Microbaculum marinisediminis: one gene and its partner. The protein of the gene in region 2 binds, or shares a complex with, the protein of the main gene of each other region. Links are inferred from orthologs where the notes say so. Each region holds a gene or a part of one and is shown on either strand. Other genes may lie near its edges.

What was found.
Region 1: the proteins of trxA (region 2) and trxB are in contact, whole or in part, in a crystal structure (PDB 1F6M), measured with the Escherichia coli proteins. The link is inferred for Microbaculum marinisediminis from one-to-one orthologs.

The regions. Positions count from the first base shown.
Region 1 is NZ_JALIDZ010000016.1:40,755-53,908, forward strand. What follows is about bases 7,503-10,325. They hold trxB (thioredoxin-disulfide reductase), read right to left. Parts: upstream 9,483-10,325; coding sequence 8,523-9,482; downstream 7,503-8,522. Other genes in these bases: MUB46_RS23785 (LysR family transcriptional regulator), read right to left, coding at 7,571-8,461; MUB46_RS23795 (2OG-Fe(II) oxygenase family protein), read right to left, coding at 9,520-10,158; MUB46_RS23800 (mitochondrial fission ELM1 family protein), read right to left, coding at 10,176-10,325. Also shown: MUB46_RS23750 (glutathione S-transferase family protein), read right to left, coding at 1-33; MUB46_RS23755 (MATE family efflux transporter), read right to left, coding at 107-1,525; MUB46_RS23760 (hypothetical protein), read left to right, coding at 1,714-2,157; MUB46_RS23765 (tetratricopeptide repeat protein), read right to left, coding at 2,262-2,759; MUB46_RS23770 (DMT family transporter), read left to right, coding at 2,994-3,875; MUB46_RS23775 (elongation factor G), read left to right, coding at 4,032-6,083; protein-methionine-sulfoxide reductase catalytic subunit MsrP, read left to right, coding at 6,280-7,239; more of MUB46_RS23800, read right to left, coding at 10,326-11,162; MUB46_RS23805 (bifunctional helix-turn-helix transcriptional regulator/GNAT family N-acetyltransferase), read right to left, coding at 11,269-12,192; MUB46_RS23810 (Lrp/AsnC family transcriptional regulator), read left to right, coding at 12,368-12,832; murA (UDP-N-acetylglucosamine 1-carboxyvinyltransferase), read left to right, coding at 12,872-13,154.
Region 2 is NZ_JALIDZ010000004.1:323-4,339, reverse strand. The notes cover bases 1-2,730. They hold trxA (thioredoxin), read left to right. Parts: upstream 1-1,070; coding sequence 1,071-1,391; downstream 1,392-2,730. Other genes in these bases: MUB46_RS08950 (ActR/PrrA/RegA family redox response regulator transcription factor), read right to left, coding at 2,322-2,730; MUB46_RS08955 (YaiI/YqxD family protein), read right to left, coding at 1,725-2,207; addA (double-strand break repair helicase AddA), read left to right, coding at 1-971. Outside these bases: more of MUB46_RS08950, read right to left, coding at 2,731-2,882; MUB46_RS08945 (ActS/PrrB/RegB family redox-sensitive histidine kinase), read right to left, coding at 2,879-4,017. UniProt on the Escherichia coli protein: Participates in various redox reactions through the reversible oxidation of its active center dithiol to a disulfide and catalyzes dithiol-disulfide exchange reactions.

The DNA of each region.
Region 1 (13,154 bases), on a different replicon or contig from region 2:
GGGGGACGGTGCGGCGGAACGCAGGATCAGCATCGGTAGAAAGCTCCAGGACTTGGAATCGGCAGGGTCGAGCCTCACCATATCCATCCCGGTTCGGCTTTGCCAATCAGGCGTGCACGGCGACGAATTTCTCCACGAGGCCGTTGCGGTCGCGCGCGGAGAAGCGGGCAAGCGACAGGGCCGCGACGGCGCCGAGGCCGACGATGAACCCGATCCAGATGCCGACGGCGCCGTAACCGAAGACAAAGCCCAGCACATAGGCAAGCGGCGCGCCGCAGACCCAGTAGCCGAAGGCCGCGTAGGCCAGCGGCACCCGCGTGTCGTTGAGGCCGCGCAGGATTCCGAGGCCGACGACCTGGATACCGTCGAAGAGCTGGAAGAAGGCGGCGACGCCGAGTAGCGACACGGCGATGGCGAGCACTGCGCCGGCGTCGGGGTCCGAGGCGTCGAGGAACTGCCGGGCCAGCGGTTCGGGGATGACCCAGTAGGCGAGAGCTGCAATGAGCATGACGGCAAGCCCGAGCGTCATCGCCGTCCAGCCGGCGCGGCCGATCGCCCGACTGTCGCGCCGGCCGGCGGCGATGCCGACCCTGACGGTGCCGGCCTGGGAGATGCCGAGCGGAATCATGAACGCGACCGCGGTGCATTGCAGCGCGATCGTATGGCCGGCCAGCGTCAACGGCCCGAGCCAGCCGACCATGAGGGTCGAGGCGGCGAACAGGCCCTCCTCCAGCAAGGCCGTCAAGGCGATCGGAGCGCCGAGCCTGACGATCGCCTTCAACCGCTCGAAATCGGCGATCCAGAGCCGCCGGAACACGTGGTAACCGCGGATCGCCGGATGCGTGACGACGTAGATGGCGATAATCGTGAAACCGACGGCGCTGGTCGCCGTGGTGGCGACGCCGGCGCCGACGATTTCCAGTCGCGGCAGCCCCCAGTTGCCGAAGATCAGGCCGTAGTTGATGGCCGCGTTCAGGATGATGCCCGACCCGGTGATCCAGACGATGACGGCGGCGCGGTCGAGGGTGGCGAGCAGCGCGCGCAGCACCATGACGCCGAGGATGAACGGTAGGCTCCACGCGGCATAGGCGAGATATTCGCCAGCGAGCCTGGATGCCGTCGGGTCCTGGCCCAGCATCAGCAGGATCCATTCGCCGTGCATGAGCACCGCGATCGCGGGCGCCGAATACAGCACGGAGGCCCACAGCCCCTGGCGGATGGGACGCCGCACGGCACGGGCATCGCCGGAGCCGTGCGCCTGGGCGGTCAGTGCCGGCACCGACGAGGTCAGGCCGATGCCGCCCAGCAGGAACAGGAAGATCAGCGTGAAGCCCAGCATGCCGGCGGCGAGAGCCTCGGCTCCGAGCCAGCCGACCATGACCACGTCGGTGGTGTTGATGGCGATGTTGCCGAGATTGGTCAGCGCCAGCGGCAGGGCGATCGACATGGACGCGGCAACCTCGCTGCGCCCGGTTTCGGGCGATGGGGGAGCGGCATTCATGATCGGATCGGCGGCTTGGGTCATGGCGGCGGCACCATGGCCGGGTTCAGCCGGAAAGGCCAGCAACGGAAGGCCGTCCGCGAGAAATCCCGATCGCGATTATCCGGCTGACTTGTCGTCGATGCCTTGTTAGCTTCCCTAGCGGAAGATTCGTAGCTGCCTTGGTCTACTGCGCTTCCAATCACAGAAAAGACGGTAAGAGGAGATACCGAATGCCTTTACGTTTGCTATTTGCGTTCGTTGTCGCTGTGGCGGGTGTATTCGCTGCTCCAAATCTATATGCAGCCGAAGAAAACTCGCCGTCGACCGGAAAAGAGGCTCGGGGTGACGGATGGTACAGCTTTGCCAAGATCGCTGTTTTTTACGATCTCGGCAACGACATCATTCGCAGCATCGGTGTGAAGATGGTGACCAATCCGCAAACGGGTGTCTACTGCATCAGGCCGGAAAAGCGGATCAATACACAGAAGCGAATCGGCGTGGCCGCGGTTGAGTGGGGCCAATCGTCCGGCAACGATCTGCTGGCATTCTGGAGCGCTGGTGGCAACTCCTGCCCGAATCCCAAGCGGTGGTTCGAGGTGCGCACCTATGACCAGAACGGTAGCGGAGATTGGGTGCTGAGCGACGATATCGCCTGGACGTTCCACGTGCTCTAGAGCGGCCTTGCCGTTCCTGTCGCCGGCGGCGCGATCAATATGGTCGTGCCGCCAGCGTTCGAATCCGACAGCGCTTGAAGCCGCCACTGTTCGAAGCCAACGGGCTATGACCGGCGCGCCAGCGCCGCGTCGTAGTCGGCGATAGCTTCGGCGAGCAGTGCGTATTCCTCGCAGCCCGTTCCGCAGCGCGATCCGATCTCGCGCAGCTGCTCCCGGGCGAGTTCCGGCCTTTCGAGCACCAGATAGGCCTCGCCGAGATATTCCCGTGCCTTGACGTAATCGGGATCGGCCGCGAGCGCCTGGCGATAGAAGCCGAGCCCGACCTCGAACCGGCCGAGCTGGCGGTTGGCGTAGCCCAGGTAGTTGAGGACGCGCGGATCGTCCTTGTTCTCGACCAGGCTCAGGACCTCGATCGCCTCGCCGTAGCGGCCGGTGCGGGCGAGCCAGCTGCCATAGGCGTAGCGGCTCGTGTCGTCGATGGCCGTGCTCGACTGCTTGATGCACTGGCCGGTCCGGCCATCGAAGATCTGGCCGCGCGGGCACGACTTGATCGGGCCGCTTTCGCCACCACCACCGCCGGCAGCGACCGCTCCGCCGGGCACGGCCGTTGCCACGGCAAGTGCGAGAGCACCGGTTGTTAGAAGAGAACTCAGGACGGTTCGTGGTGTGTGTGCGACTGGCGTCATGATCGATGTCCTCCGTCTGGATTCGCCGATGCCATGCAGTCCGACTAACGTTTCGGCGCGGCGAATATTCCCGAAGGCCGACCGTGGCGTGTGACCGGCGGACTTGCCCGTCGGACTTGCATCGCCCGCGTCGCCGGACTATCCGGGCGCGTGCGCCGCTCGTTTGCAAACCTGACCCTGCTGTTCGCTGCCTTCGTCTGGGGCACGGCCTTCGTCGCTCAGACGACGGCCATGGAGGATGTCGGGCCGTTCCTGTTCACCGGCCTGCGTTTCCTGCTGGCGGCGGCGGCGATCCTGCCTCTCGTCCTCCGGGAGCGGCGTCGCGGCGCCGCGATGGACCGGACCGGCCGGAGGCTCGCGATCGCCACGGCGATCACCTTCTTCGCCGGCAGCATCCTGCAGCAGATCGGCCTGCAATATACCAGCGTCACCAATGCCGGCTTCCTGACCGGGCTCTACGTCGTGCTCGTGCCGTTCGTCGCCTGGGCGGTGTTCCGCTCGATGCCGCACGCTGTCGCCTGGCCGGCGGCGACGATGTCCTTCGCCGGCACCATTCTGCTGTCGGGCGGCGGTATCGCCCCGCTCGGCCTCGGCGACGGGTTGATGGTGGTCGCCGCCGTCTTCTGGGCGCTGCAGGTCGCGTTGCTCAGCTATACCGCGGCGCGGACCGGCCGGCCGGTGACGGTCGCCTTCGTCCAGTTCGCGATCGGCGGGCTTCTCGGAACCGCCATCGCGCCGTTCGCCGAGCCTATCGAGATGGACCGGATCGCGGCCGCCGGCGTCGAGATCCTCTATGCCGGCCTGTTGTCGGGCGGCGTCGGCTACACGTTGCAGGCGATCGGCCAGCGCTGGACACCGCCGGCCGACGCCGCCGTCATCCTGTCGTCGGAGGCGCTGTTCGCCGCGGCCGCCGGAGCGCTCCTGCTCGGCGAACGGCTGACGATCATCGGGCTGGCGGGCGCGATGCTCATCATGGTCGCCATCCTCACCGTTCAACTGGCGCCGCTGGCGTTCAGGCCGGCACGGAACTAGTCCGCGATCCCGTCCTTGCGGTCACATTGGCGAAATGTCCCACTTGCGTCCGGCGTAAAGGGCTGGGACGATAGCCGCCAGGCGAGGTCACGGGCGGGCCCGCGCTAACTCAAAAAATACGACGGCGGTCCGCCCGGCGAAGGGAGGATTGCTGACATGCCCGAACTGAACGGCAGAGCGGTTGGGGCCGCCCGGTGCATCGCGCTGGTCGGCCCGTACCTGAGCGGGAAGACGACGCTTCTCGAAAGCATCCTGGCGCGAACCGGCGCCATCTCCCGGCAAGGCAGGGTCAGCGACGGCAATACCGTCGGCGACGCCTCACCGGAAGCGCGTGCGCACGGCATGAGCGTCGAGGTCAATGTCGCCACGACCGAGTTCATGGGCGACACCTACACCTTCGTCGATTGTCCGGGCTCAATCGAGTTCCTGCACGAAGCGCGCAACGTGGTCCCCGCGGTCGATATGGCGATCGTGGTGGCGGAAGCCGACGAGAAGAAGGTCCCCGCGCTGCAGCTGATCCTCAAGGAGCTCGAGGACCTCGGCATTCCGCGGCTCATCTTCCTCAACAAGATCGACAAGGCGGAAGGCAATGTCCGCGACGTGCTGGCGTGGCTGCAGCCGGCGTCGGCCCAGCCGATCGTGCTGCGGCAATTACCGATCTGGGAAAACGATATCGTCACCGGCTTCGTCGATCTGGCGCTCGAGCGCGCCTTCGTCTACCGCGAGCACGCGCCGAGCGAGGTGATCGAGATGAACGACGCGGCGAAGGCGGAGGAGGTCGACGCCCGTTTCTCGATGCTGGAGAAGCTCGCCGACTACGACGACGAGCTGATGGAACAACTCCTGTCCGATGTCGAGCCGCCGCGCGACCGGGTGTTCGACGACCTGACGACGGAACTCCGGGAAAGCCAGATCGTGCCGCTTCTGACCGGTTCGGCGGAGCACGGCAACGGCATCCTGCGCCTGATGAAGGCGCTTCGGCACGAGGCGCCGACGGTCCAGCAGACGGTCGAGCGGCTGGGCCTTGGCGGCGGCACGAGCGCGGTGGCGCAGATCCTCAAGACGTTCCATACGCCGCATGGCGGCAAGCTGTCGGTGGCGCGGGTGCTGCGCGGCACCTTGAGCGACGGCGACACGGTCTGCGGCGCCAAGGGCGAGGAGGAGCGCATCGGCGGCCTGTTCACGCTCAAGGGGCAGGATGCGAGCAAGGCTGGCCAGGCGACGACCGGTGACACGGTCGGGCTCGGCCGGCTCGAAGGCATCGCCACCGGCGAGACCATCTCGACGGAGAAGGGCGTTGCCCAGCTCGTATCGGTGGCGCCGCCGGCGCCGGTGCTCGGCAAGGCAATCGCCGCCAAGGAGCGCAAGGACGAGGTGAAGCTGACGTCCGCGGTCCAGAAGATCATGGACGAGGACCCCTCGCTGTCGCTTTCGCACAACCAGGAGGCCGGCGAGATGGTGCTGCACGGGCAGGGCGAGATGCATCTGCGCGTCGCCATGGAGCGGCTGACGGGCAAATTCGCCATCGACGTGGAGACCCACGAGCCGCGCGTCGGCTACAAGGAGACGATCCGCAAGTCGGTCAGCCAGCGCGGCCGCCACAAGAAGCAGTCGGGCGGGCACGGCCAGTTCGGCGACGTGGTGCTGGATATCAAGCCGTTGCCGCGCGGCGCCGGGTTCGAGTTCACCGACTCGATCACCGGCGGTGTTGTGCCCAAGCAGTACATCCCGTCCGTCGAGTCCGGCGTGCGCGACTATCTCGCCCACGGGCCGCTCGGCTTCCCGGTCGTCGACGTGGCGGTCAACCTGTCGGACGGCTCGTATCACACCGTCGACTCCTCCGACATGGCGTTCCGCACCGCCGGGCGCATCGGCATGAGCGAGGGGCTGCCGCAGTGCTCGCCGGTGCTGCTCGAGCCGGTGATGCACGTGGAGATCGCGGTGCCGGCGGACGCGACGTCGAAGGTCAACACCATCGTCTCGCAGCGCCGCGGTCAGATCCTCGGCTTCGATGCCCGGCCCGGCTGGACCGGCTGGGACGTGGTGCAGGCGCAGATGCCGGAGGCGGAGATGCGCGACCTGATCGTCGAGCTCAGGTCGGCGACCGCCGGCGTCGGCTCCTATGTCTATCGCTTCGACCACCTTGCCGAACTGACCGGCAAGCTTGCCGACCAGGTGATCGAGAGCCACCGGAAGGAAGCGGCCTGAGCATCCGGCCGATCGGGGTCATCGCCCCGGACGGCCACATCCCGGGCGGCCGCTATGCGGCGTCCGGGTTCGCCGGGGCCGCGACGGTGCGGCCGGCGGCAAACCCGTTGCGCTCACAGCCGCGTCGCGCAAGCGTGAGTTGCTCCCGTCCCCCGCACGGCGTAGTCCGGTGCACAAGCGGAAGGAGCGATGACCCATGCTGATCCGAAACAGACCGGGATGGTGGATGCCCGACTCCGCGGCGACCCCGCGGGAGGTGTTCCTGAATCGACGCGCGTTCATGGCGGCGACGGGCGTGTCCGTCGCCGGAGCACTGCTGCCCGCCGGCATCGCGCGCGCGGACAGCGACGATCCGACGGCCGATCTCTACCCGGCGCCGCGCAACGAGAGCTTCGAGCTCGACCGGGAGATCACGCCGCAGAAGTACAACCTCGCCTTCAACAATTTCTACGAGTTCGGCTCGCACAAGCAGATTGCCAAAGACGCCCAGGCGCTGAAGATCCGGCCGTGGGAAGTGAAGATCGACGGCGACGTCGAAAAAGAGATGACACTCGGCATCGACGAGCTGATCCGCAAGATGACGCTGGAGGAGCGTCTCTACAGGCACCGCTGCGTCGAAGCCTGGTCGATGGCGGTGCCGTGGACCGGTTTTCCGTTCTCCAGGCTGGTGGCGCTGGCGGCCCCGCTGTCGCGGGCGAAATACGTGCGCATGGAGACCTTCTACAATCCGATCATGGCGCCGGGGCAGAAGCAGTTCTGGTATCCCTGGCCCTATGTCGAGGGCCTGACGATCGAGGAGGCGACCAACGACCTCGCCTTTCTCGTCACCGGCGCCTACGGCGAGCCGGTCGCCAAGCAGATGGGCGCGCCGCTGCGGCTGGCGACCCCGTGGAAATACGGCTTCAAGTCGATCAAGTCGATCGTCCGGTTCACCTTTACCGCTGAGCGGCCCAGGGGACTGTGGGAGGAAATCCTGCCGACCGAGTACGGCTTCTGGGCGAACGTCAATCCGGACGTGCCGCATCCGCGCTGGAGCCAGGCGGACGAGGAAGTGCTCGGCACCGGCGAGCGCGTGCCGACGCAGCTCTACAACGGTTACGGCGAACAGGTCGCCTCGCTCTATTCCGGCTACGAGGGCGAGAAGCTGTTCATGTGACCGGCTCATGTGACCGGGCGGGCCGTCAGGCCCCGGGTCTCGTACATGTCGTGGGGAGCACCGTCATCCGACGATGGCGGTGACGAAAAAAAAGCCGGATCGCGAAAGGCGATCCGGCCATTTAGTCGATTTTCCCGCGAGGGGGGATTCGCGGGTAAATCGCCTTCCAGAGGGGAACAGCTGACCGCATCGAGGCTCAGCGCCGGGAGGAGGTAGCGCCTTGCCTTGCTGCCTACAGCTTGATCGTTGATATGCCGCTTTGAGGTGCATTGCACAACGGGCATGCACGCATGTCAGATATGAGTGCGGCTCATGGCTGTCCGGCGGTCCGTCAAAACTTCCAGCCGCGCGCCTTCGCGAGCAGGAAATCCCGGAAAACATTGATCCGCGCGGTGTCCTTCAGCTCCTCGGGATAGACGAGGTAGGTGTCGAAGGCGGGAATCTCCTCCTCCGGCAGCAGCAGGACGAGGCTCGCCCCCTGATCGATCAGGTAGTCGGGCAGCACCGCGATGCCGATTCCGGCGTCGACGGCGCGTCGCATTCCATGCGTCGTGTTGATCCGCAGGACCGGGGTGCGCGGGTCTCCGTCCGGCCGGCCGACGGTTTCCAGCCAGTTGATATCGCGGAAATACGCCGGTGCCGGGTCGCCGAAGGTGATGATGTTGTGCTTGTCGATATCGTCGATCGTGCGCGGGGTCCCGTGGCGCTTCAGGTATTCCGGAGACGCATAGACGTGGAAATGGACCGTAAAGAGCCGCCGCATGATCAGATCCGGCTGAACCGGTTGCCGCAGACGGATGGCGATGTCGGCCTGGCGCATCGACAGGTCGAGTTCGCCGTCGTCGAGGATCATCTGAAGGTGGATGTCGGGATAGAGCTCGACGAACTCGCGCAGGCGCGGGGCGAGCCAGGTCGTGCCGAGCGCCAGCGTGGTCGTCACCTTCAGCTCGCCGCGTGGCTTCTCGCGGGAATCGGTCAGGCGGGTGCGGACCGATTCCAGCTGCATGAAGACGTCGTGGGCGGTGCGATAGAGCAGTTCGCCCTGTTCGGTGAGGATCAGGCCGCGGGCATGGCGATGGAACAGCGGCGCCTTCAGCTCGTGCTCGAGCGCGCTGACCTGCCGGCTGACCGCTGACTGGCTCAGCCCCAGCGCCTCGCCGGCGTGGGTGAAGCTTCCCGCATCGGCCGCGGCATGGAAGATGCGCAGCTTGTCCCAATCCATAACAAGACTCTCCCCCCAGCCAGGCCCGAACCAGACAGGCCCGAACCGTGTTGCCGCTCGCTCACTCGGCGGCTGCGCGTTCTTCTGCCTCGGCCAGCCAGCGCTCGGCGTCGAGCGCCGCCATGCAGCCCATTCCGGCAGCCGTCACCGCCTGCCGGTACGTTTCGTCGGTCACGTCGCCGGCGGCGAAGACGCCCGGCACGCTGGTATTGGTCGTTCCCGGCTCGGTGACGATGTAGCCGTTCGGCCGCATGTCGACCTTGCCCTTGAAGATGTCCGTCGACGGGGCGTGTCCGATGGCGACGAAGACACCGTCGAACGCGCGCTCGCTCGTCGCGCCCGTCTGGACGTTCTTGAGGCGAACCGCGGTCACGCCCGGCGGCTGTTCGTTGCCGAGGATCTCGTCGACGACCGTGTCCCAGACCACCTCGACCTTCGGATTCTTGAACAGGCGGTCCTGCAGGATCTTCTCGGCACGGAAGCTGTCGCGGCGGTGCACGACCGTGACCTTGGAGGCGAAATTGGTCAGGAACAGGGCCTCCTCGACCGCGGTGTTGCCGCCGCCGACGACCAGCACTTCCTTGCCGCGATAGAAGAAGCCGTCGCAAGTGGCGCAGGCCGACACGCCGAAGCCCTTGAATTTCTGTTCGGAGGGCAGGCCCAACCACTTGGCCTGGGCGCCGGTCGCGATGACCACCGCGTCGGCGACATAGTCGTCACCGGAATCGCACTTCAGGTGGAACGGCCGGCGGGAGAAATCGACCTCGGTCACGTAGTCGCGCACGAGCCGGGTGCCGACATGCTCGGCCTGCTTCTGCATCTGTTCCATCAGCCAGGGGCCCTGGATCACGTCGGCGAAGCCGGGATAGTTCTCGACGTCGGTGGTGATGGTGAGCTGGCCGCCCGGCTCCAGGCCCTGGATCAGGACGGGGTCGAGCATCGCGCGCGCAGCGTAGATCGCGGCGGTGTAGCCGGCCGGGCCGGAACCGATGATGACGAGCTTGGTGTGATGGGTAGCCATGGTGGGACCGTTGCCGCGTTGAGCCTCGTCCGCCCGATCAGGCGGACGCGCGCCAGTTGCGCGGATTGAGCTTCTTCAAGGTGGTGGAAATGCGGTGCCGGCGCTGCTCGTAGGCAACGACGTCGGCGCCGGTGACCCAGTTCATCTGGACGGCGCGGCGCTGGCCCTCGAAGGGCTCGTGGCCGTGCCAGGACCTGTCCGAGCGCTTGAACACCAGCAACGTGCCGCCGTTCGGGGGCACCTCGGCGACGTAGTCGTTCAGATCGGTGCCGTTGCGCAGGATGCGCAGGCGCCCGCCATCCTGTTCCCAATGCTGGTTCATGTACAGCAGCACGGTGATGACCTTGGTCTCGGAATCGGTGTGGATCTTGCCGTCTGTCTTCCGGCAGAAGCCGCGCACCGTATACATGGTCGGCTTGTCGGAAAGATCGACGTCGAACTTCCGCTCGATCATCTCCTGGAAGCGCGGGCCGTCGAGTTCCGTCATCAGCTCGGCAAACTTGCCGCCGATTTCCAGCTCGCTCGGCGGATGGGAGCCGGGCCCGGGCACGCGCGGATAGTCCTCGACGATCTCGTCGAAGACTTCGGCCTTCACGAAATCGGGGACGATGAGCCACTCATAGGGCTCGGTCTGTGTGGTCGTGCGCTCGAGCGCATCGTAATCGAGCAGGGACATGGGATCACGCACCGTCTTCAAGAAGGCCGGGCACGGGCGGCCAGCAACTGGCGGACCGCGGCGGCTACTTCGGTTGTGGCATCTAACGGGCGGTAGGTCCAGCTATCTAGGCTGCCATCGAACCATCTCACCGCCCCAAAATCGACCAGCGCCTCCTGAAACTGCTGAAACTTCGGCGTTCCCCCCGGCAACCTGTAGGCATAGACCGGCTTGCCGGTGAACGTCGCCTCGCCAAGCATATTCACCGAGTCGCAGGTGACGATGAAGGCATCGGCCAGCCCCATATAGGGAAAGTACGGATTTTCGCCAGTAAGGTCCCACACGATCGCGGGCAGATCGGCCAGGCTTTCCTTGAGGATCGCGGTCTTGCCCAGGCCGGTGCGGCGGGAGGGGGTGACGAGAAGGCCGCAGCCGTGGCGGGTGGCGAAGGCGCGCAGGTCGTCGGCGAGCTTGCGGGCCTCGCGGCTGGAGAAGGTGTAGGCGCTGCTGGCGCCGCCCACCAGCACCGTGACCAGCGGTCGGGGCAGGTGCGCGATGTCCGCTACGTACCCTTCGGCCTCGGCCGCCAGGCGTTCGCGGGTCAGCCGGTGCGGCGAGGTGAGGGTGGCGATGACGTTGTCGCCCCGCAGCCTGTCATGCTCCGGCACCCAGACGAGATCGAACCAGGAGGCCGGTGCGCCGGGGCTCTGCAGCACCACGGTCACGGTGCGGCCGCCCGAGCGCCGGCGGATGGCGCGGGCATAGGGGATCGACTGGCGGCCGGAAACGACCAGCACGTCCGGCCAGGGCGGGGCGATGTCGGGATGGTGCGCCGCCGGCCCCCAGGGTGCCATGACGCGATGGAGCCTGCCCGGGGCGACGCGCTTTATCACCGGCTCGATGCCGAGCGCCTCGAGGATTCCGAGGCACTGGACCTCATGGCCCATGCCGCCGGCGGTCAGCGCCCAGCCGGTCAGCGGGCCGAGGTCTGCGGTGGCGGCGGTATCGGGTTCGGTTCGGGTCAACACGGATTTCCGGACGTCTTTTCAAAGGGATCATGCCCAAATAGACCGCCGACGGCCGTCTGTCATGTGAGGCGATGCCGCAGGATCGTGGGCTTAATGAGGCGGGCTAGAGCTCGAGTTCCCAATACTGCCCGACGAGATCCTTGCCGAAACTGTGGTGTTTCTCCTCCTTCACCAGCGCGAAGCCCTCGTCCTGATAGAGGCGCCGGGCGGCATCAAGGCAGTCGTTCGTCCACAGGACGACCTTCGCATAGCCGCAGGCGCGGGCGAAGGCGAGGCATTCGGAAACGAGGCGGCGGCCGAGGCCGGTGCCGCGGGCTTCCGGCTCGACATAGAGCATGCGCAGCTTGGCGACGGTGTCGCTTTCGCGCACCAGGAAGATCGAGCCGAGAATGTCGTCGCCGCGCTCGGCGATCCAGCAGCGCTCGCGTTTGGGGTCGAAGTTGCGGATGAACGCCGCGACGATATCGGCGACCATCGGCTCGAAGGTCCCGTCCCAACCGTATTCCTCGGCGTAGAGCACGCCGTGGCGGTGGACGACCCAGCCCATGTCGCCGGGGCGCTGCGGGCGCAGCACGATCGGCTCGGCCGGCCGCTCGGTGCCGCCCAGAAGCCGTTCGATCGTCGCCATGGCGGAAACCAGACGCTTGCGGTCGCCGGCCGACAGCGGCGCCAGCATCGCTTCGACCTGCTCGGCGGACGAACGGTCGAGGCCGGCGAAGGCCGCTCGGCCGGCTTCGGTCAGCCGCAGGAGCTGGCGGCGCGCGTCCGATTTCGACGGCGAGCGGGCGATCAGCCCCTTGTCCTGGAAGCCGCGCAGCATGCGGCTAAGATAGCCCGCGTCGAGGCCGAGTTCGCGGCCCAGGTCGCTGGCCGTGACCGCGTCGCGATTGGCGATCTCGTAGAGCACGCGCGACTCGGCGAGCGAGTAGGGGCTTTTCAGAAGCCCGTCGTTGAGCAGTCCGATCTGGCGGGTATAGAAGCGGGTGAAACGGCGGACGGCCGCGGTTTCTGGTTCGGAAACGGACATGGCCCTCCCAATCCGTTTGACAAAATCAAGGGATTGATTGTCTCTGTCAACCGAATCCGCCGCAGAACGCCCTCTCGGCGATGGAAAGCCGGCGACATATTGTGTCGCGTCGGCGCAACGATTATTCGGTAGACGGCCCGTGGCCGTTCGATTCCCCGCCAGTTCAGGAGTTCGCTTGAAGGCCCGCCTAGACCAGATCGACTGGAAAATCCTCCGAGAGCTGCAGGCCGACGGGCGAATCACCAATGTCGAGCTCGCCCGCCGCGTCGGTATCTCCGCGCCGCCCTGCCTGCGCCGGGTGCGGGCGCTTGAGGATGCCGGCATCATCCGCGGCTACCGCACGCTGCTCGACGAGAAGAGCCTCGGCTACGACGTCACCGCCTTCGCCTTCGTCAGCCTGTCGAGCCAGGCCGAGGCCGACCTGATCGCCTTCGAGGAGCGGATCGGTGAGTGGCCGATCGTGCGCGAATGCTACATGCTGTCGGGCGAGACCGACTTCCTTCTGAAATGCGTCGCCAAGGACCTGCGCGCCTTCCAGGACTTCATCATCGAGCTGACCGGCGCGGCCAACGTCCGAAGCGTCAAGACGACGCTGACGATCCGCCAGTCCAAGCACGAACCGTCTGTGCCGCTGGAATAGGCCCAGCGCGCGTATCGAGCACACCAACGAGGACACATCATGCCTGGCATCCGGTATATCGTGGAGGGCGGGAAGCGGCTGTCCGGCGAGATCACGCCGGCCGGCAACAAGAACGCCGCGCTGCCGATCATCGCCGCGACGCTTCTGACCGATCAGCCCGTCAGGCTCGATAACGTGCCGCGCATCCGCGACGTGGAGACGCTGGTCACCCTCGTGCGCTCGCTCGGCGCGGACGCCGAATGGACCGGGCCGCAGACGCTGAACATCCACGCCAAGGAGGTCCGCGTCGTCGACCTGGATGCGGACGCCTGCGCGCGCATCC
Region 2 (4,017 bases):
TGTTCCGGTTCGACGACGGCCTCGGCGCGCCGCTCGTCTGGGCGCAGAGCAAGCAGGCCGACTGTGCCGCGACCCGCGCCCTGCGCGCCACCGCCGAGCGCCAGCGCGTCGAGGAGGCCAACCGCCTGCTCTACGTGGCGATGACGCGCGCCCGCGACCGCCTCTATGTCGCCGGCTTCAAGACCAACGCCAACAGGCTGCCCGACGGCGCCTGGCACGGCCTGATGGCGAACGCGCTGGCGCCGATCCTCACGCCGGCCGAAACGCCCGACGGACCGGTGCGCCGCTATATCGGTCCCGGTGTCCCGGCGCAGCCTCGGCCGCCCGTCGAAGCGGTGCTCGCCGCCCCCGCACTGCCGGCTTGGGTCGGGGCCGACGCGCCGCGCGAGCGCCCCGCCGTTGCTCCGCTCGCCCCCTCGCGACTTGCCGAGCACGTCGCCTCCGGCGAGGGCGAGGCGCGGGGCCGCAAGGAGGCCATGCGGCGCGGCACGGTGCTGCACCGCCTTCTCGAGGCGCTTCCCGAGATCGGCCCGCAGGACCGGCGGGCGGCGGGAGAGCGGGCCCTTGCCGTGCTCGCCCCCGACTGGCCGGAGGAAACGCGCGCGGGCTATCTCGCCGAAGTGCTGGCGATCCTCGACGATCCGGCCTTCGCGGCTGTGTTCGCCCCGGGCGCGCAGGCCGAGGTGAACATCGCCGGCCGGCCGGCGCCGGGTGGCGCGCCGCTGATCGGCCAGATCGACCGGCTCGCCGTCACCGATCACGACATCCTGATCGTCGACTACAAGACCGACCGCACGGTCCCGGAAACGCCGGACGACGTGCCGGCGGCTTATCTCGCCCAACTTGCCGCCTATGGCGCGCTCGCCGCCCGCATCTGGCCGGACCGGCCCGTCCGCGCCGCGCTGTTGTGGACGGCGGCGCCGCGTCTGATGCCGCTCCCGCGCGATCTGCTCGAAAGGCATGGCGGCTAACCGTCGGCTTGACGCCCGTGGCCAGCCTTCCTACCTTCCGCTCAACCCATCCAGACAGGCCGTGAGAGCGGCCGATTCGCGACCGCGAGGTAATGACAAATGGCCGTTTCCCATACGACTGACGCTGATTTCCAGGCCGACGTGCTCGATTCCGCCGAGCCGGTTGTGGTCGACTTCTGGGCCGAGTGGTGCGGGCCCTGCAAGCAGATCGCGCCGATGCTCGACGAGATCGACGCGGAAATGGCTGGCAAGGCGAAGATCGTAAAGGTCAATGTCGACGAAAACCCCGGCATTTCGGCCAATTACGGCATCCGCGCGATTCCCACCCTGATGCTGTTCAAGGGCGGCCAGCCCGTCGGCACCCAGGTCGGCGTGCAGCCGAAGAGCCGGCTGGTGTCGTGGATCTCCGAATCGCTCTGATTCGGCTCCGAAACGGATTGTTCGAGACGGCGGTGCCCTTCGGCGCCGCCGTTTTCGTTTGCGTCGGGACTGGTCGGCCCTCCCCTTCTTCGCCTGAGCCTCTGTTCCGCCCGCGCTAAAATGATCTGCACTGGCGTCGCAATTGCCGCGCGCCGGGCCGTGCCCTCTCACGTCTCGCGTCATGCCCGGGTGTGACCCGGGCATCTCGTGCCGTACGCCGGGGATTGCCGGGACCGACCCGGCAATGACGTAGAGAGGGTAGGCGGAAGGCGTTGGTGGGGCAGGCTTTCTGCTTCGGCCGCAATGCCGCGCCCCGGGCGCCAGTACCGCGTGTCAGCCGGTCGCGAAGCCGTCCCGCTGCAGCCGGACCACCGCCTGGTTCAGCGCCGACAGGAAGGCGGAGCGGTCCCTTGCGGCGAAGGGCGGCGGGCCGCTGGTGGTCGCGCCGGCGGAGCGCAGATCGCTCATCAGGTTGCGCGTCGCCAGTGCCATGCCGATCGAATCCTCGGTAAAGGCCCGGCCCTTCGGCGACAGGACGGCGGCGCCGGCCTTCACGCAGCGGTCGGCCAGCGGCACGTCGGCGGTGACGACGATGTCGCCCCGCGATGCCCGTTCCGCGATCCAGTCGTCGGCCACGTCGGGACCGGCGGCGACGATGACGCGCTCGACCAGCGGATCGCGCGGCACCATCATGAAGGCGTTGGCGACGACATAGACCTTGAGCCCGTGCCGGCCGGCGACCTTGTAGACCTCGTCCTTCACCGGACAGGCGTCGGCGTCGACATAGATCGTTATGGCTTTGGTCGTGTCGGGCATCTGTGCTGGGTGTTTTCGACGGGTCCGAAAGTGCGACCGCACACGGTCATCGGCGACGAGCGGATCGGGCAAGCGCGCCGAGGCTGATGCCCGATGCCAGCACAATGCCCGGCGTCAGCGCGGGGCGCGCTTGGCCAGGATCCGTTGCAGCGTGCGGCGGTGCATGTTGAGCCGCCGGGCGGTCTCCGAGACGTTGCGGTCGCACAGCTCGTAGACGCGCTGGATGTGCTCCCAGCGCACCCGGTCGGCCGACATCGGGTTTTCCGGCGGCACCGCCTTGTCGTCGCTTTCGGCCATCAGCGCGGCGAACACCTCGTCGGCGTCGGCGGGCTTGGCCAGATAGTCGACGGCGCCGAGCTTCACCGCGGTGACGGCGGTGGCGATGTTGCCGTAGCCGGTGAGGATGATGGCGCGGGCCTCGGGGCGTTTCTCCTTGAGCCGGCGGATCACCTCGATGCCGTTGCCGTCCTCCAGCCGCATGTCGACCACGGCGAAGGCCGGCGGCGTCTTGTCGACCGCCACCAGGCCGGCGGCGACGGTGTCGGCCTCGGTCACCTCGAAGCCGCGTCGCTCCATCGCGCGGGCCAGCCGGGTGAGAAAGGGGCGGTCGTCGTCGAGGATCAGCAGCGTGCGGTCGGGTAGCGCGAGCACCGCGTCGTCGGCGGATTCGGTCATGTCCTGCTTGCCATCGTCTCTTTCGCCGCCGTGGCGGCCGGATTTCCTGTCACCTTATTATCGCCCGCAACGCCGAGGTCAAATCCCGCAGCGCCGGCGGACCCTACGGAACCGGCGGGGCCGGCGACCTCGAAGCGGCTGCGCGGCCAGGACGCGCTGACGAAGGCGCCGCGCCCCATCGGCGCGCGATTGGCGAACAGCAGCTGCGCGCCGGAGCGCTCGAGCAGCGTCTTGGCGATGAACAGGCCGAGGCCGAGCCCGGATTCCTCGACGCCGCCGCGACGCCGGCCACGGGTGGATATATAGGGCTCGCCGATCTTCGCCAAAACCTCTGGCGTGAAGCCCGGTCCGTCGTCGACGATCTCGATGGTCACCGTGTCGGCGGTCCAGCCGGCGCGGATATCGACGGTGGAGGCGGCGAAATCGACGGCGTTCTCGGCGAGATTGCCGAGGCCGTAGAGGATTCCGGGATCGCGGCGGCCGACCGGCTCCGGCGGCGCGCCGTCCAGATGGATGCGGATGTCGATGCCGAACTCGCGGTGCGGGGCGGCGATTTCCTCGATCAGGCTCGACAGCGGCAGCCGGTCGAGATGGCCGCCGGGCTCCTCGCCGAGCGAGCCGATGCGCTCGAGGATGCCGCGGCAGCGCTCGACCTGGCTGCGCAGCAGCCTGACGTCCTCGGCATGGGGCCCCTCGCGGGGCAGGTCGCGCTCCAGTTCGCGGGAGACCAGCGCGATGGTGGCCAGCGGCGTGCCGAGCTCGTGCGCGGCGGCGGCGGCGAGGCCGTCGAGGGCGGAGAGATGCTGCTCGCGGGCCAGCACCAGCGCGGCGGCGGCCAGCGCGTCCGACATCTGCCGGGCCTCGCGGGCGACGCGGAAGGCGTAGACGCCGGTGAAGCCGATGGCCAGCGCCAGCGCCACCCAGATTCCCGAGATGTAGAGCACCGGCAGGTCCGGCGCGTCGCCGCCGAGCCAGGGCAGCGGCAGGTGCACCGCGCCGATGATGCTGGCGGCGGTGAGCGCGATGCCGCCGAGCAGCACCGTGTTGGCCGGCGGCAGGGCGCTCGCGGAGACCACGACCGGCACCAGCAGCAGGATCGAGAACGGATTGGCCAGCCCGCCGGTGAGCGCCAGCA